Regions from separate parts of the Arthrobacter sp. MMS24-S77 genome, predicted to be linked through region 1. Evidence: riboswitches for the same ligand, from Rfam matches in the RefSeq annotation. Region 1 holds a riboswitch; each other region holds the start of a gene.

Region 1 (9,362 bases):
TTGTCCAGGACGCCGTGCACGGTGACCGGGTCCACGAAGCCGGAGAAGAGGAAGCCGTCCCCGCCTACTGCCTCGCCGGTTTCCTCGAGGTAGTCGGCAATTTCCTCCGTGGTGCCGACGATGCTGTCACCTGCACCGCCGCTGCGGGCCTGCAGGATTTCGCGCAGAGTGGACCCTGGCGGGGCCGCTTTGGCGAAGTGTTCCAGGGTGCCCTGATTGCTGTTGGTGCTCAATTCCGGCAGCGGTGAGTCCAGGTCGAACTGTTTGAAGTCGATCACGGAGAGGTAGGAGATGGAGTTCAGTTGGCTGTCGATGTCGCGTTGGGTGAGTTCGCGTCGCTGTGCACGCAGTTCCGCGGCCTCTGCCTTGGACCCCACCACGGTGGGCTTGAGGACGAACAGCACCTTGACATCGTCGGGGTTGCGGCCGGATTTGATTGCCTCGGCCCGGATCGAATCGCGGTAGGCCTTCATGCCGTCGGCACCGCGGGCCAGGGCGATCGCGACGTCGGCATTGGCCCCGGCGAATGCCTTGCCGCGCGGCGATGCGCCCGCCTGGACCAGCACGGGTTCCTCAGGCAGCGGCGCCGTGTTGAGCGGGCCGCGGACCTTGAAGAACTCGCCGTCGTGGTTGATGGGATGGACCTTTTTGTGGTCGGCAAACACGCCGGCCCCGGCATCTTCAAGGATCGCGCCGGGTTCCCAACTGCGCCAAAGCCGCCGGACGACGTCGACGAATTCCTCGGCTTTCTCATATCGAAGATCGTGCTCGATTTGCTGGTCCAGTCCGTAGTTCTGGGCCGCGAGGTCACTGCCGGAGGTCACCACGTTCCAGCCGAGTTGGCCGTTCGAGAAATGCTGCAAAGTGGCCAGGAGCCGGGCCGCGGTGAAAGGCGGATAGAAGGAGGCGCTGACCGTAGGCACGATGCCCAGGTGCTCCGTGGCGGACAGCAGATACGGAACCAGGGCCAGTGGATCATGTTTGGGGGCAAACGAGGCGTGGGCCAGTGATACCTCCGCGGTACCGCCGTAAGTATCCGGGACGGTGAGGGAGTCCTCGATGATGAACAAGTCCAGGCCTGAACGCTCGAAGGCCCGCACGGCCTCCTGATACAGGGCCGGCTTCTTCCAGTCGTAACCCAGGCTGTAGCCGGGCGTACCCCAGCCCTGAACGCCGAAACCGTGGCCCACAAACCACCCGAAGTGAAGCATGGGCTTGACTGTACTCGGCTCTGATCCGCTCACGGTGGCCTGATTTCATGGGACGTTACGGAGGTTCGTATTGCGTCAATTATGCTCCCGGGGCGTCACATTTGAAGGGGCGTTCAGCTCAGGCAGTGCCGACGTCGGGCACTGCTTTTCGCCCGGATCCGCTGGGCCGCCGCCCCGGTTACGGAACATGACGACGGCCGGTGATGCAGGCCGCCGTCGTGGATGTTATTTTCTTCTTGAGTAATGAGCACCAGCGCGAAGCCCTGACTTGCTGGTCGGCAACCCTCTCTCCGGCGGGGTGCCTCAGGTGACTACTCGGCGTATCGACACTTTCGAACTGCAAGCGTGACTGAGGAGCACCAATGCCTGAACCCACCGAAGAAAAACTCTCCTACCGTCTCGTCACGGGTCCTGACACGCGGGAATTCTGCGAACGGATCTCCGCTGCCCTCGCTGAGGGCTATGTGCTTCACGGCAGCCCGGCTGCCACCTTCAACGGCACGGACGTGATCGTGGCGCAGGCCATCGTCCTGCCGGCGGCGATCGCCAGTGCCGATGCGGCAGTGGCATCTGCAGTGGATGCGCTCGATGAAGAGTTCGACGGCGAGGGCCACGCATGAGCTACGCAGGCGACCTGAGCCCGCACGATGCCTGGGCCAAGTTGGAGCAGGGCGCCATCCTGGTGGACGTCCGCACCGAAGGCGAGTGGGCACACATCGGCATTCCCGACACCAAAGCCACCGAAAACGATCCCCTATTCATCCAGTGGAACTTGGCCGGCGGGATCCCCAACACGCGTTTCATCGAAGAGCTGACGCAACAGGCCCCGGAGGCCGATGGCACCGAGCTGGTCTTCCTCTGCCGTTCCGGCCAGCGTTCCATAGCCGCCGCCATCGCCGCAACGCAAGCCGGCTACACCGCCTACAACGTGTTGGAAGGCTTTGAGGGCGAGCCTGACCGCTACGGCGAACGAACCGTGAATGGCTGGAAAAACCGTGGACTTCCGACGAACCTGGGGAACATCTAAGTGACTTTCAATCCTGACGCCGCCGGCTGGAGCCCTGACACCCAGGCAGTCCGCGGCGGCCTTGACCGCACCAATTTCCAGGAAACGTCCGAGGCCGTCTTCCTCAACTCCGGCTTCGTCTACGAGTCCGCGGCAGCCGCCGAGCGCGCGTTCACGGGAGAGGACGAGCGTTTCGTCTATTCCCGCTACGGCAACCCCTCCGTGGCTACCTTCCAGGAGCGCCTCCGCCTGCTCGAAGGCACCGAAGCGTGCTTCGCGACGGCGTCGGGCATGTCCGCCGTCTTCACCGCCCTCGGTGCGTTGCTCGCAGCCGGTGACCGGGTAGTTGCCGCACGCTCGCTGTTCGGTTCCTGCTTTGTCATCCTCAACGAGATCCTGCCGCGCTGGGGCGTCGAAACCGTCTTCGTCGATGGCCCGGACCTGGACCAGTGGCGTGCCGCGTTGTCCGAGCCGACGACGGCAGTGTTCTTCGAGTCGCCGTCGAACCCCATGCAGGAAATCGTGGACATCGCCGCCGTGAGCGAACTGGCCCACGCGGCGGGCGCCACGGTCGTCGTCGACAACGTCTTTGCCACTCCCCTGCTGCAGCGCTGCGGCGATCTCGGCGCGGACGTGATCGTGTACTCGGGCACCAAGCACATCGACGGCCAGGGCCGAGTCCTCGGCGGAGCCATCCTGGGCACCAAGGAGTTCATCGACGGCCCCGTCAAGCAGCTCATGCGGCACACCGGGCCATCCCTCTCCGCGTTCAACGCCTGGGTCCTGACCAAGGGACTGGAAACGATGGGACTGCGCGTGAACCACTCCTCGGCGTCTGCCTTGCGGATCGCCGAATGGCTCGAGGAACAGCCGGCCATCAGCTGGGTCAAGTACCCGCTCTTGAAGTCGCACCCGCAGTACGAGCTCGCCGCGAAGCAAATGAAGGCAGGCGGCACCGTGCTGACCTTCGAGCTGCTCCCGTCCGCGGGGCGATCGGCGAAAGAGGCAGCCTTCGCGCTGCTCGACGGGCTCTCCGTCATCGACATCTCGAACAACCTGGGCGATTCCAAGTCCCTCATCACCCACCCCGCCACCACCACGCACCGCGCCATGGGTCCAGAGGGCCGGGCCGCCATCGGGCTGGCTGACGGCGTCGTACGGCTTTCGGTGGGGCTGGAGGATGTGGACGACCTCATCCGGGACCTGGAACAGGCACTCAAGCAGGTCTAGCGCGGTTAGCCGGGCGCGGGTTGGCCGGGCGCCTCGCGCCAATCCTGGCGCACCCAGGTGAGCACGGGCTGCGATTTGGTGTCGCTCTCGTCCCTCTCTGAGCGCATCGTGATCTGGACGGCGTGCCCGACGACGGCGGCCAGCCCGGCGGCGTCGGGCGCCCCGCCGTTGTTCTCGCTCCAGCGCTCGGCGACACCACGCTGTTCGATGGCGCCATTGCCACGGTTCAGGATGGCTGCCACGCCGGCCTTCGCCAGGTCGAATTCACCCTGCTCGGCCAGGACCGGTTCCAGATACTCCACCAGTGACCATACGACGTCGGCGGCGGGCTCCGGCCGAAAGGTTCCAAAGTCCAGGAGTTCCCCGCGCAGTCCAAAATTGCTTGCCTGCCATGATGCCATCCGCAAAAGCGCCGTGGGCACAGCCGCAGGCTCTATGCCGGCATGGTATTCGCGCACGGAGGTCTCCACCAAGGCCCTGACGAGCACCGCAATCAGCGCAGCGTCCTCGGCCCGGAGGCAGACATCGGCCACCCGAACCTCCACCGTGGGAACATGCCGGGACAGCCGGGCATCGAAGTAGACCATGCCCTCGTCCAGCAGGACACCCGTTTCGATGAGCCTTTGGACCACCCGCCGGTAGGACGCCAAGGAACCGAAGACGGCCGACGGACCCGAGGACGGCCAACGATTCCAAGCCTGCGTCCGGTAACTCTCAAAGCCTGTCGCCAGCCCCCGCCAGTATGGCGAATTGGCGCTGATCGCGGTGAGGACTGCGAGCTTGTCCCGGATGTGGTCCAGGACCACCACACCTTCCTCCGGCGACTCGATCGAGGTGTGTACGTGGAATCCGCACGTGAGCTGTTCGTGTGCCGTGATGCCGAAGCGTTCAAGCATGACGGCATACCGGGGATCCGGAGTGGTGTGCAAAGCGGCGTCCACGGGTGACGTGGCCAACGCCGCGATCCTTGCACCGTGGCGCCGTGCCGCGTGGCTCGCGAGGCCCCGTCCCTTACGGATCTGATGCAAGAGTTCAGCGTAGCTGCGACATGGCCGGGTCTGGGTCTCGATCTGTTCAAGCTTGAGTTCGTGGCTGAGGCCGGTGTCCGGGCCGTCCGTGTCCTCAGGGTCGAAGCTGGTTTCGGGGACATCCGCGGTGGGGTCTTTTGGGGTGGGGTCGCGCTGGGCCACGCCCGAAAGGAGCGCGTCGGCAAGGGCAAGCGGTTCGCCGGTCACGGGATCGACGATCAGCAATTCCTCTTCCACACCAAAAGTGCGCACGGATCAATTGTGCGCCATGGCAGCCATTCGGAGACAGGGGCGGGCGCCTGTGGATCAAGGACAAACCCAGGCATGTGCACCTGGCCACGCGCCATTGCCGGGGCAAGGGCTTCGTCCGGCATGGCGGGCTTCGCCTCACTCCGGAGAATGCCGTCCCCGTGGCATCCGTAGAAGACACCGTCATTCATGCTCTGACCTGCTTACCGGACGTGGATGCTATTTCCATTGCGCAGTCGGCCATGCAGCAGTTCGGCATCCCGCAGGCCATGATCGAAAGTGAGATCTCTGCCGACTACTACGGAAACGCCAGAAGGCTGCTGGCACGGGCCTGAGCGAAAGCACGCTCTGGGTGATCCAGCAGAATGTTCCGCCGGAAGTCCGAATCGTGCAGAATCCGACGCGGTCAGTCTTGGAAGTACTCGATCTTGGCGCCGATGGTGTTGAGTCGCTCAGCGAGGTCCTCGTATCCGCGCTCAATCACATAGATGTTGCGCAGCTCGGACGTGCCACGGGCCGCCAGCATGGCCAAGAGCAGGCAAGCTGCGGGTCGGAGTGCCGGTGGGCATCCGACTTCCGCGCCACGCCACTTGGTAGGGCCATTGACGTAGATCCGGTGCGGATCGAGGAGCTGTACCTGGGCTCCAAGCTTGTTGAGTTCGGTCAAGTAGATGGCCCGGTTTTCGTAGACCCAGTCGTGGATCATCGTCTGGCCCTCGGCGTTGCCGGCGATGACCGCGAAGAAAGGCAGGTTGTCGATATTCAGCCCGGGGAACGGCATCGGATGGATCTTGTCCTCGGGCGCGCGCAGTCGTGATGGCTTGGTGGTGACGTCCACCAGCCGCGTCCGTCCGTTGCGTGCGAAGTACTCGCCGGAGATGTCCAATTGCTGGCCCATCTGCTCAAGCGTGGCCAGTTCGATCTCCATGAACTCGATGGGGACCCGGCAGATGGTGACCTCCGAGTTCGTCACGATGCCCGCGGTAATCAGACTCATGGCCTCGATGGGGTCCTCAGACGGGAAGTACTCAATGTCGACGTCGATCGCCGGGCGGCCCGTGATCTTCAAAGTGGTTGTCCCGATCCCGTCAATGACCACTCCGAGTCCCTGAAGGTAGAAACAGAGATCCTGCACCATGTAGTTGGGGCTGGCATTGCGAATTACCGTGGTACCGCTGCGGTGGGCGGCGGCCATGATGGCGTTCTCCGTGACCGTGTCGCCGCGCTCGGTGAGCACGAAGGTGCGGTGGTCGGCGTCGGCCGGAGGGGCCTGCACGGAATAGAAGCCGGACTTGGCCTCCACGGAGAGGCCGAACTGCCGCAGCGCCTGCATGTGCGGTTCCACGGTTCGAGTCCCGAGATCGCAACCGCCAGCGTAAGGCAGCTGATACGAGGCCGCCTCATCCAGAAGCGGACCCAGGAGCATGATGACGCTGCGGGTGCGGCGTGCCGCCTCCACGTCCATGGAGGGCAGGTCAAGAGTCTCGGGGCGGCGGATGCGCAAATCGTTGCCGTTGAGCCAAGTGCATTCGACCCCGATGGAGGTCAAAACCTCGACGATCCGGTTGACTTCTTCGATCCGGGCAAGCCTGCGCAAGGTGGTGGTGCCGCGGTTGATGAGGCTCGCGCAGAGCAGTGCGACGCCGGCATTCTTGCTACTGTTGACGTCCACCGAGCCGGAGAGCGTGCGTCCGCCCTCAACGCGCAGGTGGGTCATCTGCCGTTTGCCGACTTTGACGATGGTGCGCCCGAAAATGGACTCAAGGCGTTCGATCATCCGGAGGCTGAGGTTCTGCTTGCCCTGCTCCATCCGGGCAATGGCGCTTTGGCTGGTGCCCAGTTCCGAAGCGAGCTGTCCCTGCGTCCAGCCCTTTTCGCCGCGGGCGTCGCGAAGAAGGAGACCTACATGTTCGGCAGTCGGTTGCGTCATGACCAAAAAATATCATGGATGGTCTACCGGAACCCATTTTGTGGCACAACACGCCGAATCCGCCGCGTTCTAGTCGTTTCGTGCGATACACGTTGACACCGTCGCAGGGACGAGGGAGGCTCAGTCAAATGAGCTCCAACGGATCCTCCAGCTACGTGCCTCTTGGGTTGCGCGCGGAAATCCGCCCGGCCAAGAACAGCGACATCGCCAACATTCTCGACATCCAGGCCAAAGCTGGGCGCACGCTTCCCGACGCGAACGGCTTGGAAAAAGCGATCGACGACGACTCCCGCGTTGTGGTGGTCGCTTGCGCCCGCGGAACTTCCGGCGTCGGGGGCCTTCTCGGTTGGGGGAAGACCCATTTCTGGAGCTATGGCGACGGCGCCGCCCCCAAGGGGCACTATCTGGGCGGCGTCACCGTGCGGCCGGATTCTCGACGCTGCGGCATCGGGACGGCCCTCACCCAAGCCCGGCTGGACTGGATATGGCGCCGCGCAACGGAAGCTTGGTACGTCGTCAACGCGTCCAACCTCGCGTCAATCGAGTTGCATCGCCGATGGGGGTTCGTGGAAGTCGCCAGGGCGCCGAGCTTTCACACCACAACGTTCGACGGCGGCGTGGGCATCCTTATGCGAGCGGCCCGCCCGACAATACCCAACTAACTCGCAGTTGTTGTCGTTATGCGGCCCCAAAACGACAACAACTGCGAGTCAGTTGGGCTGCTTCAGCCAGACGAAGTGCCACGTCCCTGCCCATTGGGCAGCGAGAACGGCTGCGGCCGCAATGACCAGCCCGCCCACCAGGACCCAGACGTCCAGGCGGCTGTAGGTGGACTCGCGCGCCCAGGTCCGCCGGCCACCGCCGAAGCCACGCGCCTCCATGGTCACGGCCAAGCGGGACGCCCGACGGATCGCCTGGACCAGCAGCCCGAAGCTTTGGCCGAGCATGGCCTTGAACCGCTGCAGAGGGCTCCCATGGGAGCCGACACCCCGGGCACGCCGTGCCATGCCGATGGTCTGCCACTCCTCCGCCATGAGCCCCACGAGCCGCAGTGCGGCCAGGGTGCCCAAGACAAAGCGGTGCGGCAGTTTCGCCTTCTGGGCCAGCGCATCGGCAAGGTCGGTCGGATCGGTGCAGCTCATGAGGAGGATGGCCGGCAGCGCAATGGCAAGGCCTCGCAGCATGAACCCGAGTCCCAGTTGCAGCGAGCCTTCGCTGATGGACCAGACCCCGACGTCGAGAAGTATCCTCCCGCTGTCGGCCGACAGGATCGCGGTGCTCCAGCCGCCCAGCGCTGCCGCGATAATCAGGGGCCAGCCGCGCTGCCATAGCAAGCGCACGGTGAGCCCAGCGAGGGGGAACAATGCCAACTCGCCGAGGAGCGCCGTCGACGCTGACACCAAATCGATGGACAGCGCCAACACCAAGGTGATCAGGAAGACCGACACGAACTTGGCCAACGGATTGGCCCGCGTCAGAAGCGCGTTGTTGCCGCGCAGGCTCAACGCTTCCCTCATGCCGCACCCGCTTCCTGCCGTGCGCTGTCTTGGAACGCAGGAGCGAGCCGCATCTCGGTGCCGCCCAGGACGGAGCTGAATTCCTGGTCGTGGGTGACAGAAACAACGGACGTGCCGGCGTCGAGCAGTTCGGACAGGAAGGACGCGAGCTCGGCCCACGTGTTGGCGTCCTGGCCAAAAGTGGGTTCGTCCAGAACCAGGACCCGAGGATGCGCGGCAAGCACCGTGGCTACGGACAGGCGGCGCTTTTCCCCACCGGAGAGCGTGTACGGATTGGCGTCCACCAAATGCCTCAGGCGCAGCCGCTCCAGCAACTCGTCCACGCGCTCCTCGCCGTGGCCAAGGTGCTTGGGGCCGAACATCAATTCATCGAGCACCCGGCCGGTGACGAACTGGTGCTCGGGCTCCTGGAACACGGTGCCGATCCGGGAAATCAATTGCTGGGCCTTCCACTTGAAAGGATCGGCGCCAGCGCCGTCGCTGAGCCCGACGGCGGCAGCCACCGTGCCGGACACAGGAGCCAGCAGGCCGGCGAGGGTCAAAGCGAAGGTGGATTTTCCCGCGCCGTTGGGGCCCGTGACGGTCAGAGCCTGACCAGCGAGCACTTGGGCGTCGAGTCCGGTCTGCACAGGATGGGGCGGGATGGTTGCGAACCCGCGGCGGCGTGCCCGTTCACGCGACACGGCAAGCTCCTGGGTGGCGAGCAGCAATTCTCCCCCACCCGTCGCCCCGGAGCTCGTCGCCCCGGAACCGGCTACTGTTCCGGAACGCGGCCGGGTGGCCGGCACATAACCGGGAACCCAGACGCCCGCTGCGGTGAGCATGTCCCTTGCTTGCGCCAAGACCGTGTCAGGATCGCCGTCCAAGAGAACGGCCGGCGTCGAGCCTCCCTCGGAAGAGCTGCCCGGCTGGAGAACCACGATCCGGTCCACGAGGTCCTTCCACACCGAGACCCGATGCTCCACCACCACCAGGGTGGCGCCGGTCTTGTCCAGGCAGCGGCCCACCGCATCGCGGACCTCCAGCACGCCGGCGGGATCCAAGTTGGCGGTCGGCTCGTCCAGGAGGATCAAGCCCGGCCGCATCGCCAGGATGCCGGCCAGCGCAAGGCGCTGTTTCTGCCCGCCCGAGAGGGCCGACGTCGGGTGGTCGAGCGCAAAGTTGCCGCTGGCGCTATTCCGCAACCCGACG
Region 2 (9,362 bases), 2.0 Mb from region 1:
GAAGAAAGCAACCCAGCCGCTGTCCGGAGCGCGAGGCGTTGGATGCTTCCGGCAACCGGCTCAATGCCGGAAACCTTGGGGGAGTCAGACGCCGTACCGTACCTATAGCGACCTCCCCCGAGGAGCCGCAGCACGGCCGAGGCTTGGAAACGGTGGAAGAAATAGACCCGGTTGAGCCGGTTCGCCAGTTCTCCAAGCTGCGCGTCCGGGGGTATGGCCCCAGGACCGAAACCTTCCAAGGCTATCTGCCGGACCCGGAGGGCGTGCTCCAAGGCCGCGAAAAGTCCGTTGTCCCGCCCGGCGACCTTGCCGCCCGCCGGCGTCGTGATGCCTTGGCTCGCGGCCACGTCGGTGTGGACTGTCCACGGAATCGCTTCCGGGGAGGCCGCCCACTGAGATGATCCGTCTTCATCGCTCAGATATGCCAGCGGCTCGGATTCCTCGCGAAGCTTGCCGAGGAATGACGCTTCGGATTCACCGGGGGCAGGATTCCCATAGGCGTGCTTGACGAGAAAATGGTCCCATGGCCCCAGGCCGTCGCTGTAAGCATGGCTGAGCGAAAGCTGCCCCTCCTTGCGGATGGACACCGCCGGATGGGGGTAGTCCATCACGGACGGCGCAGGATGGTTGGTGGACGCAAAGTTGTGCATGAACCCCAAGGCGTGGCCGATTTCGTGGGCGGCCAGGTGCCGGATCCGCTGCAGAACGGCCGCTTCGATTTCGGCCAGCAGCTGTTCCTCGTTCGCCTTGCCGTACGGGCTGAGCAGGGCTTCAAAGAGGGAACGGAGCTGCGGAATGCGCTGTGAGCCAAGACGGACGTTGCCCCGGAGTATTTCTCCTGTGAAAGGATCGGTCTGGGCGTTTCCAAGCGACCAGCCCGGCCCGCTGCGGTGAACCCACCAGACCATGTTGGTGGGCACTGTCCACGGATCGTTTCCCGGTGGAAGCAGCTCGGCAAGGTAAGCATCGCGGAATCCTGCGGCCGTGAATCCTGCGCTCCACCAGTTGGCGCCTTCCAGGACTGCGGTTCGGTAAGGCTCGGGAATGGCACGGTCCACATGGAAGACGATCGGCCGCTGCACACCGGATAGCCCATCCGTATCCGGTTCCTCATCGGTCTCCAGACGGAACCGGGGCTGCAGCCAACGTGCGGTTCGGCCGGTTCCGACCGCCGCAAAGTCGTGGAACGCCTTGCCGTAGGCGCCGGAAGCAGGGTGGTACTCACGGGGCGTGAAGCCTGTGGGAAGCTCAAGAAGGGAAATCCTCTGGACAATCGTGACCCTTCGCGGGTCGGCAGCAACCACAGCGGAGGGCGACGCCGACGCGTTCTCGGTTGAAAACGTCAGCGACGCGCTCAGTTCTGTACTGCGCTGGTTGGCAGCGCATCCCTCATAGAGCGTGAATCCGACTCCAGGAACAAGCTTGAAGGGCGAGCCGCCGACGGCGAGGGCTGATGCGTGGTTGTTGATATCCGACAGTACCCACGGCGTCATGTCCGCAAAGACTACGCCGGCATGGGCTTCCGCAAAGCCTGGCACGACACCCGGGATTTCATCCGCCTGCAGCACAGAGGCTGAGAAGACGGTTGAAGCAGCGAAGGAGTCCTCAATCGCCTGATCGTGTCCGTCTTCCTGCGGCAGACCGACGCCGAAATCACGGCTCAGGAACTGCAGGAACAGCCGGGTGTTTCGCAACAGAAAACGGGCCAACTGGACGGTGGCTGGCTTCCCCGGTCCAACGGAAGCTCGCTCGCTCCGACGCCCGCCGTCAGTCCTCCCGCAACCAGGAAGAGGCGCCCGGGGTGGGGAACTCCTAGATACACGGCGCCGCTTTTCGGGTCCGCACTCAGGGGAAACAGCGACGCGGGAGAACTGGGTGCCGTTTTCCGACCACTCCTGAAGGAGACTGGGCCGGACGGCTGCGCTGCCTGGATTCCGGTTTTCAAACCTCGCCTCGTGGCCACAGCGGTTCCTCAGCGGCGTCTTCAGCTGCTTGCAATACACGCAGGACATTGCCCCCTGCCAAGGAGGCAAGCTCTCCAGTTGACCAACCGCGCTGGGCAAGCTCGGCAAACAGCCCTGGATAGCCCGAAACGTCTTCCAGGCCCTCGGGGAGCTTTTCCACACCGTCGTAGTCGCCACCGATCCCCACATGCGCCGCGCCTGCGGCCTCCCGGACATGGTCGATGTGATCGGCCACGTCGTGGATGGTGACTCTTGGCCGCGGATTCTCCTCCAGCCAGTGGCTAAAAGCGGCCTGCCCGGGGCGCAGGTTTTCGCCGTCGGACTTCAATAGCTCTTCATTGCCCGACGCCGGGCTTCCGAAGCGCGGACCGTCGGGCCAAGTCCACGTCAGTCCGGCATCGGCCCTGGCTTGTGCGGCGCGCCCGTCCCAATCGGCGTACGCCGTGGAGATGAAAGCGGGGACAAAAGTCACTTGTGCAACTCCGCCGTTGGCAGCCAGGCGTTGCAGCACGTCGTCGGAAATGTTTCGTGGGTGATCCGTCAAGGCCTTCGCGGAGGAATGGCTGAAGATGACCGGTGCCGTGCTGTGCGCGAGGGCATTGAACTGCACGGATTCGGCAGTGTGTGAGAGATCCACCAGGATTCCATGCCGGTTCAGGGCAGCGACGACCGACCGTCCTTCGCCGGTCAAGCCGTGCGAGGAGGGCGGGGCGGTGGCTGAGTCGGCCCATGCTGTGTTGTGGTTGTGCGTGAGCGTGAGGTATCGCAGGCCAAGCCTTGCGAAACTACGAAGGACTCCGGGCGATCCCGCGATGCTGTGGCCGCCCTCGGCTCCCAAAAGGGAAGCAATGCGGCCGGATGCAAAGATCTTGCGGACCTGCGCCGCGGTGTAGGCGAGGCCAAGGCGCCCGGGATAGGCGGCAACCAGCCGGTGTACGGCGTCGATTTGTTCCAGGGTGGCAACCGCTGCCTCGGGTTCGGGCAGAGAAGAAGGAACGTAGACGGACCAGAATTGGGCGCCGACCCCTCCCTTCCGCAAACGCACCAGGTCCGTATGGAATTCCGGCCTTACCCGGTCGAGTCCGGCAAGCTGATACCCGGTGCGCCGCAGCCGTGTGGGCAGGTCGTTGTGACCGTCGACAAGGGGATTGATCCTCAGGAATTCGAGCGCGCCAGCTTCATCACGGATTTCCGTGCCGGCACCCTTCTCTCCGGCTGGAGATGTGACTTGAACTGCGGTCGCTTCGGCTCGCTGTGAGAGGTCAAGGCTGAAAACGGCCAGGGAGACTTTGGGCGGTTCTCGATGAACGTCCCGTTCGGGCCGGTGCTCAAAGCCAAAACGGAGGTAGAGGCGCTGCGAGCGCAGGTTGTGCAATGCCGTATCCAGAACCAGACGTTCCGCACCCCATCCTTTCGCAATGTTGGCACCCTCCTCAAGGAGCGCCCAACCAAGACCACGCTTGCGAGCCTCGGGAAGCACGGCGAGCAGTCGCAGTTCCGCTTCGCCTACGCGTGCTTGGCGGGCGTAGGCCACACCATGAGGGAAGACGCTGGCCGTGCCAAGGAGCTTTCCGTCTGTTCCTTCCGCAACCAGCAACACCCCCTGTTCGTTGCGGCCTTGGGCATCAATAAGCAAGGAGAGGCGTTCCTTTTCCGGGAGCTTGGCGCCAGATTGCAAATGATCGAATCCTGCCAATGTCAATTGTCCGATGTGTTGGTATTCGTCGGTACGTGCCCGGCGCACAGTGAAAGTCATTGCCCTACGATAAGACCGCACAATTCCGGAGGCGGAAAGCGATTGAGTGGTATTTCACCGGGTTGCGTTCTGTGTTCTTTTGGGTCGAATTCCTACGTACCCAGCTGCGCAGAACGTCACGGGTGGAAAAGGTTCTTAGCTCGTTTCAGGCGAGGGCTCGGCCCGGCATAGGGTCCGAACATGGGGCAGACCACCGATGAATCACGAAGAGTCGAGTTAACGCAGACAATCAGCACGCAAACTTCAAAGCGATCCAAAGCTGTGTTATTGCTTTGTCTCGCCGCAGGATTCATCACGCTGCTTGACCAGTCTGTCTTTACTTTGGCCATACCCGCGATGACCGCGGCCCTTCATGCGAAACCCGCCGAGGTCCAGTGGATTCTGGCCAGCTACTCGCTGGCGTTCGGTCTGGCCTTGGTGCCGGCCGGCAGGCTTGGCGATCTGATGGGCCGCCGCAGACTCTTCTTGGCCGGGCTTGCCGTCTTCGGAGCGTGTAGTCTGCTCGCGGGCCTGGCTACCGACCCCGTCGTCGTGATCGTCGCGCGACTCCTACAGGGTTTTGGGGCCGGTACCCTGAACCCCCAGGTATTGGGATTTCTGCAGGACATGCCAGCGGCGTTCCGGGCCAAAGCAATCGGTGCTTACGCCTCGATCGGTGGCTTCGCTGCGGTCTGCGGGCCCTTGCTCGGCGGACTTATCCTGTCCGGTGGCAGCCAGGACGTCAGCTGGAGGCTGCTGTTTCTGTTCAATCTCCCTTTTGTGGTGGTCGCGCTGCCGCTGGCTGCTAAATATCTGGGGAAGGCTGAGCGCCGCGAGAGCGCGCCGCTGGACCTTCGTTCCGCATCGCTTGACGTGGTCGGTGTTGTCTTGCTGTGTGCGGTGGTTCTCACGGCACTCCTGCCGACTATCTACGGTTATGGGGAATCCCCCTGGCTGTGGATGTCGGGTGCGGCCACCGCTTGGCTGGCTTTCGCGGCCTGGGAGTTCGGCTATGGCCGCTCCGGGAAGACCCCATTGCTCAGTCCGCTGCTCGTGAAGTCCGGTGGCTTTATTCTGGGTACCGTGGTTGCGCTGAACCACTTTGGAGTCGGCGCGGCGATGGCGGTGTTGACGTCGTTCTACTTCATGGCCGGCGAGGGCCTTGCGCCGTTGTCAGTGGCGGGGATTCTGGCGCCACAGGCGGTGGGGATGTTGTTGTCATCGGCGCTGAGCTGGAGGTTCGTGTCACGGTTTGGGCGAGGCGGCGTGGTGCTTGCGGTGTTGGCGGGGCTGATGACTCTGCTGGCGAAGGATCAGGCCGTGCAGCAGCTGGAAGGATTTCCGGCGGCACTGGCGGTCGCCGGGATTGGCCTGCTGCAGGGCCTTGTCACCGGCTTGGTGGTGGCCCCGAATCAAAGCCTCACGCTAGGCCATGCTCCGGTTCGGATTGCCGGCGTCGCGGCGGGCTTCTATCAGCTAAGCCAGCGGTTCGCGGCGGCGCTGTGCTCCGCGGCGGTCGGAGGGCTGATATTTGGCCTCGTCGGGACACGGACCGGATATAGGGGTGCGTTCCACGACGGCGTCGTGCTGTGCTGCTCGCTCCTCGCCGTGGCTGCCGTGGCTGGCAGCTTGGATCTTGCCCGGGCGAAATGGTGGGCCGGCCCGGCGCTCGAGTCGAACGGGAACGTTCCGGCCCACCAAGGGGATACGAGAGTCAGCGCCCCGCGGGGCTAGCCGCCTCGGTATTGGCTTCTTCGGCGGCAGGTTCGAGGGTGGGAACTCCTGCCGCTTTCAGCGCGAGGAATCCACCGTCTACATGAACAACGTTCGGGTAGCCCAGGATTCGCAGTTTCTCAGCAACGGGCTGCGAACCCTTGACCGATCCGCAGAACACCACGATCTGCCGATCAGTCGAGGCTGCCTCCGGGTGCCGTTCCCTGGATTCCGGGGCGAACCCCTCGTCGACCTGCTCACGGTCCACGATGACGGCGCCGGGGATGCTCCCGGTGCTGGCCCGGCCGCCGTCGCTGCGGACATCGATGAGCAGGGCGCCTTCTTGTATGAGTCCAGCTGCCCGTTCCGCGTCGACAAGCTGGCTATCTTCGGTGGTACTGGTCTCGCTCATTCCTGCTCCTTATGGTTTTTTGTTCGGGGTGTGGAAATCACATTGCATGGGCCGGTTCCCAGGCTTCCGCCAGAAGCGCATAGGAACGGACACGCTGTGCATGGCTGTGCGTGATGGTGGTGATGAGAAGCTCATCCGCTCCGGTAACCCGCTGCAGGGTGCGCAGGGAGCCAGCCACTTGCCTCGGGTTCCCCACGAAGCGGGTTTCCAGCCGGTCGGAGACCAATTCCAGATCATCCGCTCCCAGTCGGAGATCCAGAGCTTCTTCGGGCGTCGGGTAAGTGATCGCTCCGGCACCGCTGCGGATGCTGTGCACCCACGCCGCGTAGCCTTGCGCCAGCGATGACGCTTCGGATTCACCGGTGGCCACCACGACGTCGGCAGAGACGATCACATAAGGCTCCTCCAGGGTTTCGGACGCCTTGAAATGGGAACGGTATTCGCTGATAGCCTCAAGGACTCCCGAAGGGGACACGTGGTAGTTGGCACCGAAGGGGAGCCCGAGTTTGCCGGCCAACCGCGCGCTGGGTCCGGCTGTGGAGCCGTGGATCCAGAATTCGGGTGATTCGCCGGCGGCCGGGCTGACGGTTATCGGCTCGGCATCCCGGGTCCGATAGCTGCCGGTGAAGAAGCCGATAACATCCTGCACGTCTTGTTCAAAGGTCTCCGCGTCTCCGTCCTTTCGTCCGAGCAGTTCGGTTTGTACTTTGAAGCGATCGGCGAGTCTGCCGTGGAACAGAGGACGGGCCGTGGGGATGAGCAGACCATCCACACGCCGGCTTAACCCGGACCCTGAGCTAGGCTGGGCGGTCTGTTGCCCCGGATTCGGCGTCCCGGATCGTCCGAAGCCCAGATCGATCCTCCCGGGATAGAGACCAGCGAGAGTGCCGACGTTTTCGGCTACTTGGATAGGCCGATAGTTTCCGAGGATGGTGGCTGCGGTGCCCACCCGGATGCGGGAGGTGGCGGCGGCAACTAGTCCGGAGAGCACGTGCGGTGCGGCTCCGGCGACGCCCGGGTTCAGATGGTGCTCGGCTAACCAGAAGCGCCGGTAGCCAAGCCGCTCTGTTTCGATTGCCAGGTCGATGGTGTTGCGCAAGGCGTCGGCGCTTGTCTGGCCGGAAGGCACCGGGCTGAGATCGAGAACGGATAGCGGAACGATGGACTGGCGGGGCGTCATGCCCTGACCTTATGAGCGGGAAATCATTGTGCCAAATGCCCGGACACAGGGATCAACGCACCGTCATGAGCTGTCATGTCTCTTCGGTCCTGATGACGTTTTGCTGAGTTCCTTGACCTTCGATGGCGTTCCTTGACCGGGCAAGACGGGTGGTTTGAAATGGGCGGTTGACCGTTTTTAGAGTCGGGGTGTAGGTCAAGAGTCAGCACGCCAAGGACCGGCTGGTGCTGCGGCAACCCTCAGACATTGTGTGGCGGGGTGCTCCGGAAACAGACCTGGCCGCAAGCGCGGCAAGAGAAATGTCATGGGCTGCGACCCGGAAAGAGGACAGAATGCCTTCAACATCCATATCCGAAAACAGCCGGAAGGTGCTAGCCATAGAGCTCGATGGCGACGGCGCACACCCGTCCGCGTGGCGCCGTGCGGCGCATACTCCTACGGCGCTCCTCTCCGGTCGAAGGATCTCAGAGATTGCCCAGGCAGCGGACATTTCCGGATTCCACTTTGCGAGCCTCAAGGACTCACGGACCATCGCTCCTGCGTCTGCTGGAATCGCAGGCAGGATCGATGCCGTCCAGCGAGCAGCCTTTGCTGCTCCGCTGACCCGTTCCCTTGGCTTGGTGCCGGAAGCCGGGACGCTCTATACGGAGCCGTTCCACATCGCCACACAGCTGGCGAGCCTCGACTATTCCTCGCAAGGCCGGGCAGGCTGGCTCGTCAATGCAGAAAACAGCAGCCAGGAAGCCCGTTCCGTCGGACGCGAACAGCTGCGTGACTCCGAGGTGCAGGCCGAAGCGGCGGATGTTGTGGAGGCCGTGCGCAGTCTCTGGGACTCGTGGGAAGACGATGCCGTGATCCGCGACGTCTCCACGGGCCGGTATCTGGACCGCGACAAGCTTCACTATGCGGACTTTGAGGGCAAGCGGTTCTCGGTCAAGGGCCCCTCGATCATCCCGCGCCCCTTGCAGGGGCAGCTGGTGGTTATCGCGCCGGCGGAGCTGGCGCCTGCTATTGGGGCGGATGTTGCCTTGGTGCACGCGCCAAGCGTCGAGGGCCTAGCCGCTGCGGCCGATGCCGCCCATGGTGCCGGGGGCGCCCGAGCGGTGGTGGAGCTCGACGTCGTACTGGACTCGCGCGGCCAGCGCGCCGAAGATCGTCTGGCCGAACTTGATGCCTTTGGGCGTTGGGAAGGGGGCGCCCGGTACGTTGGCAGCGCCGCGGGGCTCGTGGAACTCCTGGCGAGTGTCCTGGCCACAGCGGACGGCGTGCGGTTCAATCCTGCGGTGCTCGACGTCGACCTCCCTGAGCTCTCGTTCCAGGTGCTTCCGGAGCTGCGCCGACACGGGCTTGTCGGCGCGCCCGAACCCGGAACCACCCTTCGGCAAAGCTTCGGCTTGCCACGCCCTGCCAACCGCTACGCCACCTCGGCACGATAAGGAGTCCAGACCATGAGCAACCACAGAGTCGCCGGGAACGGCAAGATCCAATTCGGGGTCTTCTTCCAAGGCGTCAACCACACCACCGTTTGGCGGGCGCCGCAAAGCGGTTCTCAAACGGACTTCGAATCGTTCCGCCGCGTAGCTCAGACTGCCGAACGGGGACTTTTCAGTGCGTTCTTCCTCGGCGAAGGGCTTCGGCTGCGTGAGCATCTGGGGAAGATCCATGATCTGGACGTAGCCGGACGGCCGGACGCCCAAACTGCTTTGGCGTCTTTGGCGGCGATTACAAACCACATCGGACTCGTGGCCACGCAGAACACCACCTACAACGATCCCGCAGACCTCGCCCACAGGCTCGCGAGCCTGGACGTACTCTCGGGCGGAAGGGCGGCATGGAACATTGTGACCACGGACAACGCCTGGACCGGGGCGAATTTCAGGCGCGGCGGGTTCCTGGCGCATGAGGACCGCTATGTCCGGGCAGAGGCGTTTGTCCAGACCGCCAAGGCGATATGGGACTCCTGGGACGATGAAGCAATCGCCTCCGGACCAGAAGCGAAACGCTGGCTGGCAGAAGGAGCGATTTCGAAGGTGCGACGCAGTGACGCGAGTTTCGACATCGAGGTGATCCCAAGGCTCCCACGCTCAGCACAGGAGCACCCGGTCCTTTTCCAGGCCGGAGACTCCCCGGCAGGCCGCGACTTCGCAGTGCGCAACGCCGACGTGATCTTCTCCGCCCACCCGGAGCTGGAAGACGCAAAGAAGTTCCGCGACGATATTGTTGCCCGGACCCTGAAAGCGGGTCGACCTGCTGACGACGTCAAGATTTTCCCCGGCCAGGAATTCATCTTGGGCGCCACAGCCAAGGAAGCCGAAGAAAAGCACCGCTGGGTGCGCGAACATCAAGTGGGGCCAGAGA
Region 3 (9,362 bases), 2.7 Mb from region 1:
GGCTTTGGTTCCGTGATGTACGACGGCGCGCACTTGCCTTACGACTGGAACGTTGAAGTCACGCGACGGGTTGCCAAATACGCAAACGAGCACGGTGTCTATGTTGAGGCCGAGCTCGGAAAAGTCGGAGGCAAGGACGGCGCCCATGCCCCGGGAGTCCGGACGGATCCGGCCGAGGCCCGTTCCTTCGTGGAAGCCACCGGAGTCGATGCCCTTGCGGTGGCGGTCGGTTCATCGCACGCCATGACGGAACGGAGCGCCACCCTGGACCTGGCGCTGATCACCCGGCTGAAGCAGGCGGTCCAGCTGCCGCTCGTCCTTCATGGTTCCTCGGGCGTAGCAGATGAGACCCTGGTGGCGGCAATCCGGGCCGGTATGACTAAGATCAACGTATCCACACACTTGAACGGGTTCTTCACCCGCGCCGTCCGTGAGTACCTGGATGCCAACCCCTCCGTGGTGGACTCCCGCAAGTACATCAAGGCCGGACGGGATGCCCTCGTGTTGGAAACCGCACGTTTGCTGACGCTGTTCGCGAAAGTGGATTAGCCTCAATTTCCGGAAGGTTCGTGATGACCCGCAACGATCGACTGACAGCCATCCTTGATCTCCTCGCCGAGTCAGGGCATGTTGAGGTCGAGGATATCGTGACCCGCCTGGGTGTCTCACCAGCCACGGCGCGCCGTGATCTCGACAGCCTCGCCAAGCAACGGCTCCTGAGCCGTACCCGCGGCGGTGCAACCACGGGATCCGTGGCCTACGAGCTCCCGGGGCGGTACAACAGGGATGATCACGCGGAGGCGAAGCAGCAGATTGCCCTGGCCGCTTCGGAGCTCATCATGCCCGGGGCTGTGATCGGACTCAGCGGGGGGACCACCAATACGGCCCTGGCCCAGGTCCTGTCCACCCGTGAGGACCTCAACGCACCCTCGAACCGGCCCATGCTGACGGTGGTCACCAACGCCATCAATATCGCGGCCCAGCTTGCCGTGCGCCCCAACATCAAGATCATGGTCACCGGCGGCATCCTGAACCCGCGTTCGTATGAACTTGTGGGGCCCTACACCGATGTCATCATGCAGAAGGTTGCCCTGGATATCGCCTTCATCGGCGTCAACGGAGTTGATCCAAAGATCGGCCCCACCATCACGGACGAGGGCGAGGCCATGGTGAATACCGTCATGGCACGCCGTGCCACGGATTCCTATGTCCTGGCCGATTCCACGAAGATCGGCAAGCGCGCCTTCGCGGCGATGGCGGGCTACGATTTCCGCCGTCTCATTACCGATTCCGGGATTACCGCCGAGGACAAGGCCGCATTCGAAGCAAGCGGCACCCAAGTGATCGTGGCCAAGGACGCCTAGCAGCTTAGAAGACCATCGGGGGAGCATTCAGGACGGTTTCGTCCGTGCTGCGCTGTACCCATTGGCTGAACGGTGTGTCGAGATCGTACTTATCCTGATCGTTGCGGATAAGTGTCCGTAGCGCCGCGTTGCCCGGGTTGTTGAGGGACTCGAAGTACTCCACCGACCAGTGGAACCACCGCATGCAGAAAAGACGCATGGTGAGACCGTGGGTCACCAGCAGGGTGTTGGGCGCATAATCGGGTTTTTCCCAATGCCGGTACAGGGTTTCCATGAAGGACGAAATGCGGTCGTAGACATCGGAACCTGATTCGCCTTCCCGGAACCGGTAGAAGAAATGGCCGTAGAGGTTGCGAAGCTCCTTTTGGTCTCCGATGTCTCCGGCGATCTGGAAGTTGGCCCAGTCCTGTTCGCGCAGCCGGGGTTCCTCGATCACCCTTTCCGTGAGGTTGCCCAGGTTCAGTGCCTCGAGGGTTTGGTAGGCACGGAGGTACGGCGAGACGTAGACGCACACGGGCTCGCCGTCGAGCTTCTTACGCAGTTCCCGGCCCGCGGCCCGGGCCTGCTCGACCCCGAGCTCCGTCAGCGGGATGCGGTAGTCGGGGACACGGTTGTAGATGGACGTGTCGGCGTTGGCGGCGGACTGGCCGTGCCGGATCATGAAGATTCGTGCTGGCGCGCTCATCCCACTAAGCATAGGGTCCGCTGCCGCCCGCGCCGTGCAGGCCAGTCTCGGAGAATGAACTCCCGGGAAAACATCAGCCAAATGCAGGCAAGATAGGAGCATGCTCCTTGCCTCAACGCGCCGGCTGCGCGCCGAAGTGCTGATTGTCCTTGGCCTGTCCTTGGGCCAATCGGCCGTGTACTCCGTGGTGCAGTTGTTGGACAAGATGACCCGGGCGCCCCTGTCCCAGGCAACGTCCACCCTCAATCGTTCCCAGAGCACCCGCGAGTACTTCGATCTCACCTACCAGTTGCTCGATATTGCCTTCGCACTGGTCCCCGTGGTGCTGGTGTTCTACTTCCTGTCGATGCATCGCCAAACGGCGGATGGTCCCTCGGGATTCACCCGGCTGGGCTTCAACTTCGCCCGCCCGGGCCGCGACGCGCTTCAGGGACTGGGGCTCGCCGCCTTGATCGGGATACCGTCGTTGGGCCTCTATGCGGCCGGCCGGGCCGTGGGAATCACGACCGCGATCATCCCCAGCGGCCTGGACTCCTACTGGTGGACAGTGCCGGTGCTGGTCCTGTCCGCGGTACGCCATGCCGTCGTCGAAGAAGTCATCGTGGTGGGCTACCTCCTGGACCGGTTCGGGAAGTTCGGATGGAGCACTCCGCTGGCGATCGGGCTTAGCGCGCTCCTGCGCGGCAGCTACCACCTGTACCAAGGTTTTGGACCCTTCATCGGCAATGCCGTCATGGGTGTGGTGTTCGCCTGGATCTACACGAGGACCAAACGGGTCATGCCACTCGTGGTGGCGCATGCACTCCTGGATATCGTGGCGTTCGTCGGCTTCAGCATCTTCGGCAAGGCAATCGGGCTGGGGTAGGAACAACGCCGTTAAAAGGTTTCGGCCGCCATCGCGGGGTGACGTCATTGGCACCCGCATATGGCGGCCGAAGTTTTCCGGGCCTCCTCGCCCGATGGTCCGTCAGGTGGTGACGGCTGGTCTGTCAGATAGTGACGGCTCCGTTGGCGGTTTCGAACGTTACCGACATGATTCCCGGTGTTCCGTGCGGAGCCATCCATTGGACTGCAACGTCCTCAAGCGGTTTCTCCACGGGTTCCCCGAGCCATTCAGTGACGCGCTCTGCCGAGCCGGCAATGGTGAGGCTGGACATCTTGACGTCGCTTGGGTAGACGAGGGACGGGTGAAGCGCGGGGTCGCCCTCCCAACGGAGCAAGTAGGGTACCTGGGGATCGGCGATGAGTCCCAGGATGCCGATTTGCGACCAGACGAGTTCGCGTCCGTCCGGAAACTTGCGGTTTCCGGGGACGGCGGCGCGTCCCAGCCGTTGTTCGAAAGGGCTCAGGTCGTCAACAGCGACGCACCAGCCCATCCAGCCACCTCCTGCAGCGGAGCGTGCACGGACGGCTTGTCCAAAAGGTGCCTTGTCGGATGCCGGGTGGTCAAGGACCTCGACAACTTCCAGGTATTTGTGGTCAGCAAGGGGGATGATCATGTTCCGGGTACCGAAGCGCGGGTGCACTCCGCCCCGGACTGCGTCCACTCCCAATGCTGCGGAAATCCGCTCGGTGGTGGCCAAGAGGCCATCTCGTTCACAAGCGTAAGAGACGTGATCCATGCGCATGGCTTCATCTTGGCACTTTGTGATGGAGCTCTCAGCTAAGTCAAGCCTAACCAAGATGGGATGTATCGAAGGGGCAGCTCAGAGTCACTTCAGGACGCGCCGGGACCGAAAACTACTGCGTTCGTCACAAAGCTTCCGGAGCCCGCGATGCCGTCCCTAGACTGGCCGCAACCGAACGCCGACAGGCTGAACACAGCAGGCCGGCAGGCTGATTCACGGCCGAGAGTCCCCACGAACGAAGGAGTCCGCATGTCCCAAGGATGGTCATTCGAAACGCGCCAGATCCACGCCGGCCAGGAGCCGGACGCCGCCACCGGGGCCAGGGCGCTCCCCATCTACCAGACCACCTCGTTCGTCTTCCCCAGTGCGGAAAGCGCGGCGAACCGCTTCGCCTTGGCCGAGCTGGCGCCCATCTACACCCGGATCGGCAACCCCACGCAGGACGCGGTGGAACAGCGCATAGCGAGCCTTGAAGGCGGTCTGGCGGCGCTCCTGCTGAGTTCCGGCCAGGCAGCGGAGACGTTCGCCATCCTCAATGTTGCCGAGGCCGGCGACCACGTGGTCGCCAGCCCGAGCCTTTACGGCGGCACCTACAACCTGTTGGCCCACACGCTGAAGAAATTCGGGATCTCCGTGACCTTCGTCGAGGACCCGGACAACCTGGACCACTGGCGGGACGCGGTGCAAGCAAACACCAAGCTGTTCTTTGCCGAGGTCGTGTCCAACCCCCGTCAAGACGTGCTGGACATCGAAGGCGTTTCCCGGACCGCGCACGAGGCCGGGGTCCCGCTTGTGGTGGACAACACCTTGGCCACGCCCTACTTGATCCGGCCCATCGAGTGGGGTGCGGACATCGTGGTGCATTCGGCCACCAAGTACCTGGGTGGGCACGGGGCCGCGATCGCCGGCGTCATCGTGGACTCCGGCAACTTCGATTTCGGCAAGGAACCTGAGCGCTTCCCCAATTTCAACACCCCGGACCCTAGCTACAACGGCCTGGTCTACGCCCGGGACCTGGGCAAGGACGGCGCGCTCGGCGCCAATCTCTCGTACATCCTCAAAGCCCGGGTCCAGCTCTTGCGCGACCTCGGTTCGGCCGTTTCCCCGTTCAATGCCTTCCTGATCTCCCAGGGGATCGAGACCCTCAGCCTGCGGGTGGAACGCCACGTGGAGAACGCCACCAAAGTGGCGCAATGGCTCGAAGAGCGCGACGACGTCGAATCGGTCGCCTACGCGGGCCTGCCTTCCAGCCCCTGGTTCGAACGCGGCCGGAAGTACGGGCCCAGGGGCACCGGAGCAGTCGTGTCCTTCACCATCCGCGGGGGGATCGAAGCAGGCAAGCGTTTCGTGGACGCCTTGGAACTGCATTCCCACGTGGCAAACATCGGCGACGTCCGTTCCTTGGTGATCCATCCTGCGTCTACGACGCACAGCCAACTGACGCCTGAACAGCAAGCGGTGGCGGGAGTGACCCCGGGCTTGGTGCGCCTCTCGGTCGGGATCGAGCATATCGACGACATCCTCGCGGACCTTGAGGCAGGATTCCGGGCAGCGAAGGGCGCGTAGGGTTCCCTGGATGGTTTAGGAGGCCGGCTGGCGATACAGAATGAATCTTCGCCAGCCGGCCTCGCTGCACCCGCTTGCATGAACAAAACGCGGCCAAGTGTCACATAGATGTCATAATCTTCGTCAGAAGGGGTCCGGTTTTCCTAGACTCTTTGTATTAGGTCATGAGTGCCAGTGACAGCCCCGGCTTGCTGGCCGGCAACCCTCCTCTCGCGGTGGGGTGCCCCGGGTGAGGACCTGGCCCTTCGCTTTGTTGGCGGCGGGCAAGCGCGATGTGAGGTGTCAACGAATGACAATTGCTGCAACAGCCATACCCCGTTCCGGTACCCAGGACGGAACGCTCAAGTATGTTTCCGTGGGCGGACTCGAACTGGAAGCCGGAGGTTTTCTCCCCGACGTCGTTCTTGCGTACGAGACGTGGGGGCGGCTCAACGCCGATGCTTCCAACGCCGTGCTGGTGGAACATGCCCTGACCGGCAGCACGCATGTGGCCCGCGGCGAGAGCGACGAAGAAGGTTGGTGGGAGCAACTCGTTGGGCCAGGGGCAACCATTGATACGGACCGCTATTTCGTGGTCTCCGTCAACATCGTGGGAGGCTGCTACGGCAGTACCGGGCCGTCGTCGTGCGCTCCAGATGGCAAACCGTGGGGTTCCCGCTTTCCGCTGGTGACGCTGCGGGACAGCACCGCGGCGGAAGCCCGGCTGGCCGACGCCTTGGGGATCCGCAGCTGGCACACCGTGGTAGGCGGATCCATGGGCGGGGCACGTGCCTTGGAATGGGCGGTCACTTATCCGGACCGCGTGAAGCGATGTGCCGTGATTTCGATCGGGGCGTACAGCACTGCCGAGCAGATCGCGTTCGCCCAGGCGCAGACGCTCGCCATCCGGCAGGACGCCGACTTCAACGGTGGTGACTACTATGGCCGGCCCGCGCCCGAGGCGGGATTGGCCCTCGCCCGGCGGATCGCCCACATCACCTACCGCTCGGCGGAGGAACTGGATTTCCGCTTCGGCCGGAATGCGCAGGGCAGCGAGGCGCCCCTCCAGGCATCCGCGTTGGGGGACCGGGGCCGCTACCAGGTGGAGAGCTACCTCGACCACCAAGGAAGCAAGCTGGTCCAGCGCTTCGACGCCAACAGCTACATCGCCATCACGGAGGCGTTGATGAGCCACGACATCACCCGTGGCCGGGGTGCCCTGGCGGATGCGCTTTCCGTGGCCACAGCCACGTTCTTTGTCGCCGCGGTGGACTCGGACCGGCTCTACTTCCCGGAGCAATCCCACGAACTGGCCAAGGCCTTGCCCGGTCAGGTATCCGTGCACGTCATCGAGGCACCCATCGGGCACGACGGTTTCCTCACGGAGATCGGCCAGCTCGGCCCCCAGCTGCGCGAAGCTTTCTTCGGCTGAGGCGCGCCTTCTTCGCCTGAATCAGCCGTTCATGATCTCCTGGCGGAGCTTCATGTAGTCTTCCATGGCAATTTTCCCGTCGCTGTACTGCTGGTCCAGTTCGGCCAGTTTCCGGGCCCGGTAGCCTTGGGGCGCGGCGTCCGGTTGGGGAGTAGTCAACGACGGCGGGGCGGCCTGTGGTGCGGGCGTCGCCACCGGAGGCTGCGGCTCAGCGGGGATGATCACGGGAGGCTGTGCCGGGTATCCGTACGGGTAATTCTGCCCAGGGTAGTTCTGGCCGGGGTAGTTCTGACCCGGGTAGTTCTGCGGCGGGAAGTCCCGGAGCCTGCGTTGGCGCGAACGGTTGTACATGCGGATCCCCATGGGAATCAGCCAAGAGCAGACGATGATCCAGAAGATCAGATTGTTCACGGTGGAGGCCTCCTAGGTCTTCCTCCAGCTTAGCCCCGGCCCCTGTGTCAGGCGTCGTGGTCCTCCGTCAGTTTCGAGGCAAAACGGGGTCGGCCGGACCGAAGACGGGTCCCGGCGTCGGGCGTTTTGGCAGGATTCCGTCGCCGGAGGACTGGTGCCGGATCCGGCGGATGACCCACGGGACAAAATACTCGCGGGCCCACACGAGGTCGCCGGAGCGGGCTTCGCGCCAGCTGCGCTGTGGCAGTGGCTTGGGCAGGAGTGGCTCGAGATTATGCGGAACGTTGAGGGAATCGAGGACCATGGTGGCGATGGTGTGGTGGCCAAGCGGCGAGAAATGCAAGCGGTCTTCATCCCACATCTGGGAGTTGGAAAGCTGCCGCAGGGACCACATATCCGCCACCACCGCGTCATGGCGGGCGGCTACGGTTCGCAGGTTCTCGTTGTAGATCGCAACCTTGCCGCGGATCCGCCCAAGAACTGACGAGACGGTGTCGGGGCCGTTGAAAAGAACCACGGTGGCGCCTTCGGAACTCAGGGCCTGTACCGTGGCGTCGAGTTTCTCGGCCAGGGCATCGGGATCGCCACCGGGGCGGATAAGGTCGTTGCCGCCTGCGGAGATGCTGACGAGGTCCGGCTTGAGGTCCATGCACGGGCCAAGTTGTTCGTCCACGATCTGCTGGAGCAGGCGTCCCCGGATTGCCAGGTTGGCGTAGGCGAAATCGCTGTGGCCGCGGCTCAGTTCCTCGGCCACCCGGTCAGCCCAGCCGCGATGTCCGCCAGGACTGTTCGGCTCGGGGTCGCCGATGCCCTCGGTAAACGAATCACCCAAGGCCACATAGCGGGTCCACGGATGAATCCGCTCATCCGCGCCCTGCTTCACCGAGGGATCAGTGTCACTCACGTCCATATCCTGCCTTTTGCTGCAACGCTACGCGCCCGTAGCTTGTTACTCATGGGTAACTGTAAGAATAGTCCCATGAGTCAAGCTTCCGCCTTTCCTGCCCCGGTCGTTTTGTGGTCCCACGAAGAGGAGGAACGGGCTGGAAAGCCATTGCTGGTCCTGTTGCACGGTTATGGATCCAATGAGCAAGACCTTTTTAGCCTCGCAAGCCTGCTGCCCCGAGAGTTCGTCGTCGCCTCGCTCCGTGCCCCGATCGCCACGGGCCCGGGCTTCACCTGGTTCCCGCTCACGGCGTCCATCGACTACTCGCTCGACGCCGTCAAGAACGCGGCCGAATATGTGTTTTCCTGGTTGGATTCGTTCAAGTCCAACCACAGCTCGGTGACCCTCCTCGGGTTCTCGATGGGCATGGCCATGGCCACCTCGCTGCTCCGGCAGCGGCCGGCGGACTTTGCCGCCGTCGTCGGGCTTTCAGGCTTTGCCGTCGACGCCGATGCCGACCCCACGTTCCGCGACGCCGAACTGGACGGTTCCGTGCCGCTCTTCTGGGGACGGGACCAGCAGGATCCCGTCATTACCCCGGACAAGATCGAATACACCATGGGGTGGGTGCGAAAGCACACGGACCTTACCAAGGTGCTCTACACGGGTATGTGGCACGGCATCAACCAGCAGGAAATCGGCCACGTGGGCGAATTCCTGGAGCACAAGGTCCTCACGTCCGTCTGAAATGCAAACGCGGGGTCACTTACGGCCCATTCTGAGGCACGTAATGGGCCGTAAGTGACCCCGCGTCGCCAAAACTAGGACTCCTTGGTGATCCGCACGGTTTGTCCGTTGACGGTCACGGTATCGCCGGAATGGAGCTGGCGCCCGCGTCGTTCGTCGATCTCTCCGTTGACTTTGACCAACCCGTTTTTGATGAGCTCGGTTGCCTCTACGCCGTCCTCCACCAGGTTGGCGAGCTTCAGGAGCTGGCCAAGGCGGATCATGTCGTCACGGATGGGGATTTCTTGAATTTCCGGGTTGCTCATACAAGCAATGATGCCTGAAGTAGGGTGGTGAAAGTGCCGCAATCGTCCCGCCCCGCATCCCGAACTCCTCTTCCCTTGCTCACCGGTCTGATCATGGCCGTGGCCACCGGACTCGTGATTCCGCTTCAGGGCCGGATCAACGGCGCGCTGGGAGCAACGCTCGACGACGGCATCGCGGCCGCCGTCGTGAGCTTCACCACCGGACTGGTTCTGATCGCCGCAATCGGGCTGGCGCTGCCGAAGGGCCGCGCTGCCCTGCGACGGATCCTGCCTGCCCTCAAGGAACGCAGCTTTCCGCGGTTCTACGTCCTGGCTGGCGGGATCGGCGCACTTTTCGTGTTTGCCCAATCGTTCACCGT

The links. A riboswitch is a leader RNA that binds a small molecule or an ion and turns the genes downstream of it on or off. The one in region 1 is predicted to bind S-adenosylmethionine.
Region 2: linked by a shared signal. The riboswitch ahead of ACX5I4_RS10065 (LLM class flavin-dependent oxidoreductase) and the one ahead of ACX5I4_RS19460 (DUF1737 domain-containing protein) in region 1 are both predicted to bind S-adenosylmethionine.
Region 3: linked by a shared signal. The riboswitch ahead of metX (homoserine O-acetyltransferase MetX) and the one ahead of ACX5I4_RS19460 (DUF1737 domain-containing protein) in region 1 are both predicted to bind S-adenosylmethionine.

What each region holds. Positions count from the first base shown of each region.
Region 1 covers NZ_JBTZRN010000001.1:4,216,417-4,225,778, forward strand. Annotated here, with positions in the region: gene ACX5I4_RS19455 (NtaA/DmoA family FMN-dependent monooxygenase) at 1-1,211, opposite strand, end outside; SAM riboswitch class IV at 1,451-1,563, shown strand; gene ACX5I4_RS19460 (DUF1737 domain-containing protein) at 1,574-1,831, shown strand; gene ACX5I4_RS19465 (rhodanese-like domain-containing protein) at 1,828-2,238, shown strand; gene ACX5I4_RS19470 (O-succinylhomoserine sulfhydrylase) at 2,239-3,447, shown strand; gene ACX5I4_RS19475 (glutamate--cysteine ligase 2) at 3,453-4,727, opposite strand; gene ACX5I4_RS19480 (hypothetical protein) at 4,802-5,059, shown strand; gene ACX5I4_RS19485 (UDP-N-acetylglucosamine 1-carboxyvinyltransferase) at 5,131-6,654, opposite strand; gene ACX5I4_RS19490 (GNAT family N-acetyltransferase) at 6,783-7,316, shown strand; gene ACX5I4_RS19495 (energy-coupling factor transporter transmembrane component T family protein) at 7,365-8,171, opposite strand; gene ACX5I4_RS19500 (ABC transporter ATP-binding protein) at 8,168-9,362, opposite strand, start outside.
Region 2 covers NZ_JBTZRN010000001.1:2,198,537-2,207,898, forward strand. Annotated here, with positions in the region: gene ACX5I4_RS10040 (zinc-dependent metalloprotease) at 1-1,694, opposite strand, end outside; gene ACX5I4_RS10045 (GNAT family N-acetyltransferase) at 1,942-3,720, opposite strand; gene ACX5I4_RS10050 (MFS transporter) at 3,982-5,433, shown strand; gene ACX5I4_RS10055 (rhodanese-like domain-containing protein) at 5,414-5,824, opposite strand; gene ACX5I4_RS10060 (LLM class flavin-dependent oxidoreductase) at 5,862-7,004, opposite strand; SAM riboswitch class IV at 7,198-7,307, shown strand; gene ACX5I4_RS10065 (LLM class flavin-dependent oxidoreductase) at 7,337-8,440, shown strand; gene ACX5I4_RS10070 (NtaA/DmoA family FMN-dependent monooxygenase) at 8,453-9,362, shown strand, end outside.
Region 3 covers NZ_JBTZRN010000001.1:1,527,841-1,537,202, forward strand. Annotated here, with positions in the region: gene ACX5I4_RS06930 (class II fructose-bisphosphate aldolase) at 1-549, shown strand, start outside; gene ACX5I4_RS06935 (DeoR/GlpR family DNA-binding transcription regulator) at 573-1,364, shown strand; gene ACX5I4_RS06940 (histidine phosphatase family protein) at 1,369-2,049, opposite strand; gene ACX5I4_RS06945 (CPBP family intramembrane glutamic endopeptidase) at 2,150-2,914, shown strand; gene ACX5I4_RS06950 (VOC family protein) at 3,039-3,677, opposite strand; gene ACX5I4_RS06955 (bifunctional o-acetylhomoserine/o-acetylserine sulfhydrylase) at 3,927-5,243, shown strand; SAM riboswitch class IV at 5,404-5,519, shown strand; gene metX (homoserine O-acetyltransferase MetX) at 5,533-6,654, shown strand; gene ACX5I4_RS06965 (hypothetical protein) at 6,676-7,065, opposite strand; gene ACX5I4_RS06970 (SGNH/GDSL hydrolase family protein) at 7,133-7,975, opposite strand; gene ACX5I4_RS06975 (alpha/beta hydrolase) at 8,045-8,698, shown strand; gene ACX5I4_RS06980 (RNA-binding S4 domain-containing protein) at 8,773-9,003, opposite strand; gene ACX5I4_RS06985 (DMT family transporter) at 9,028-9,362, shown strand, end outside.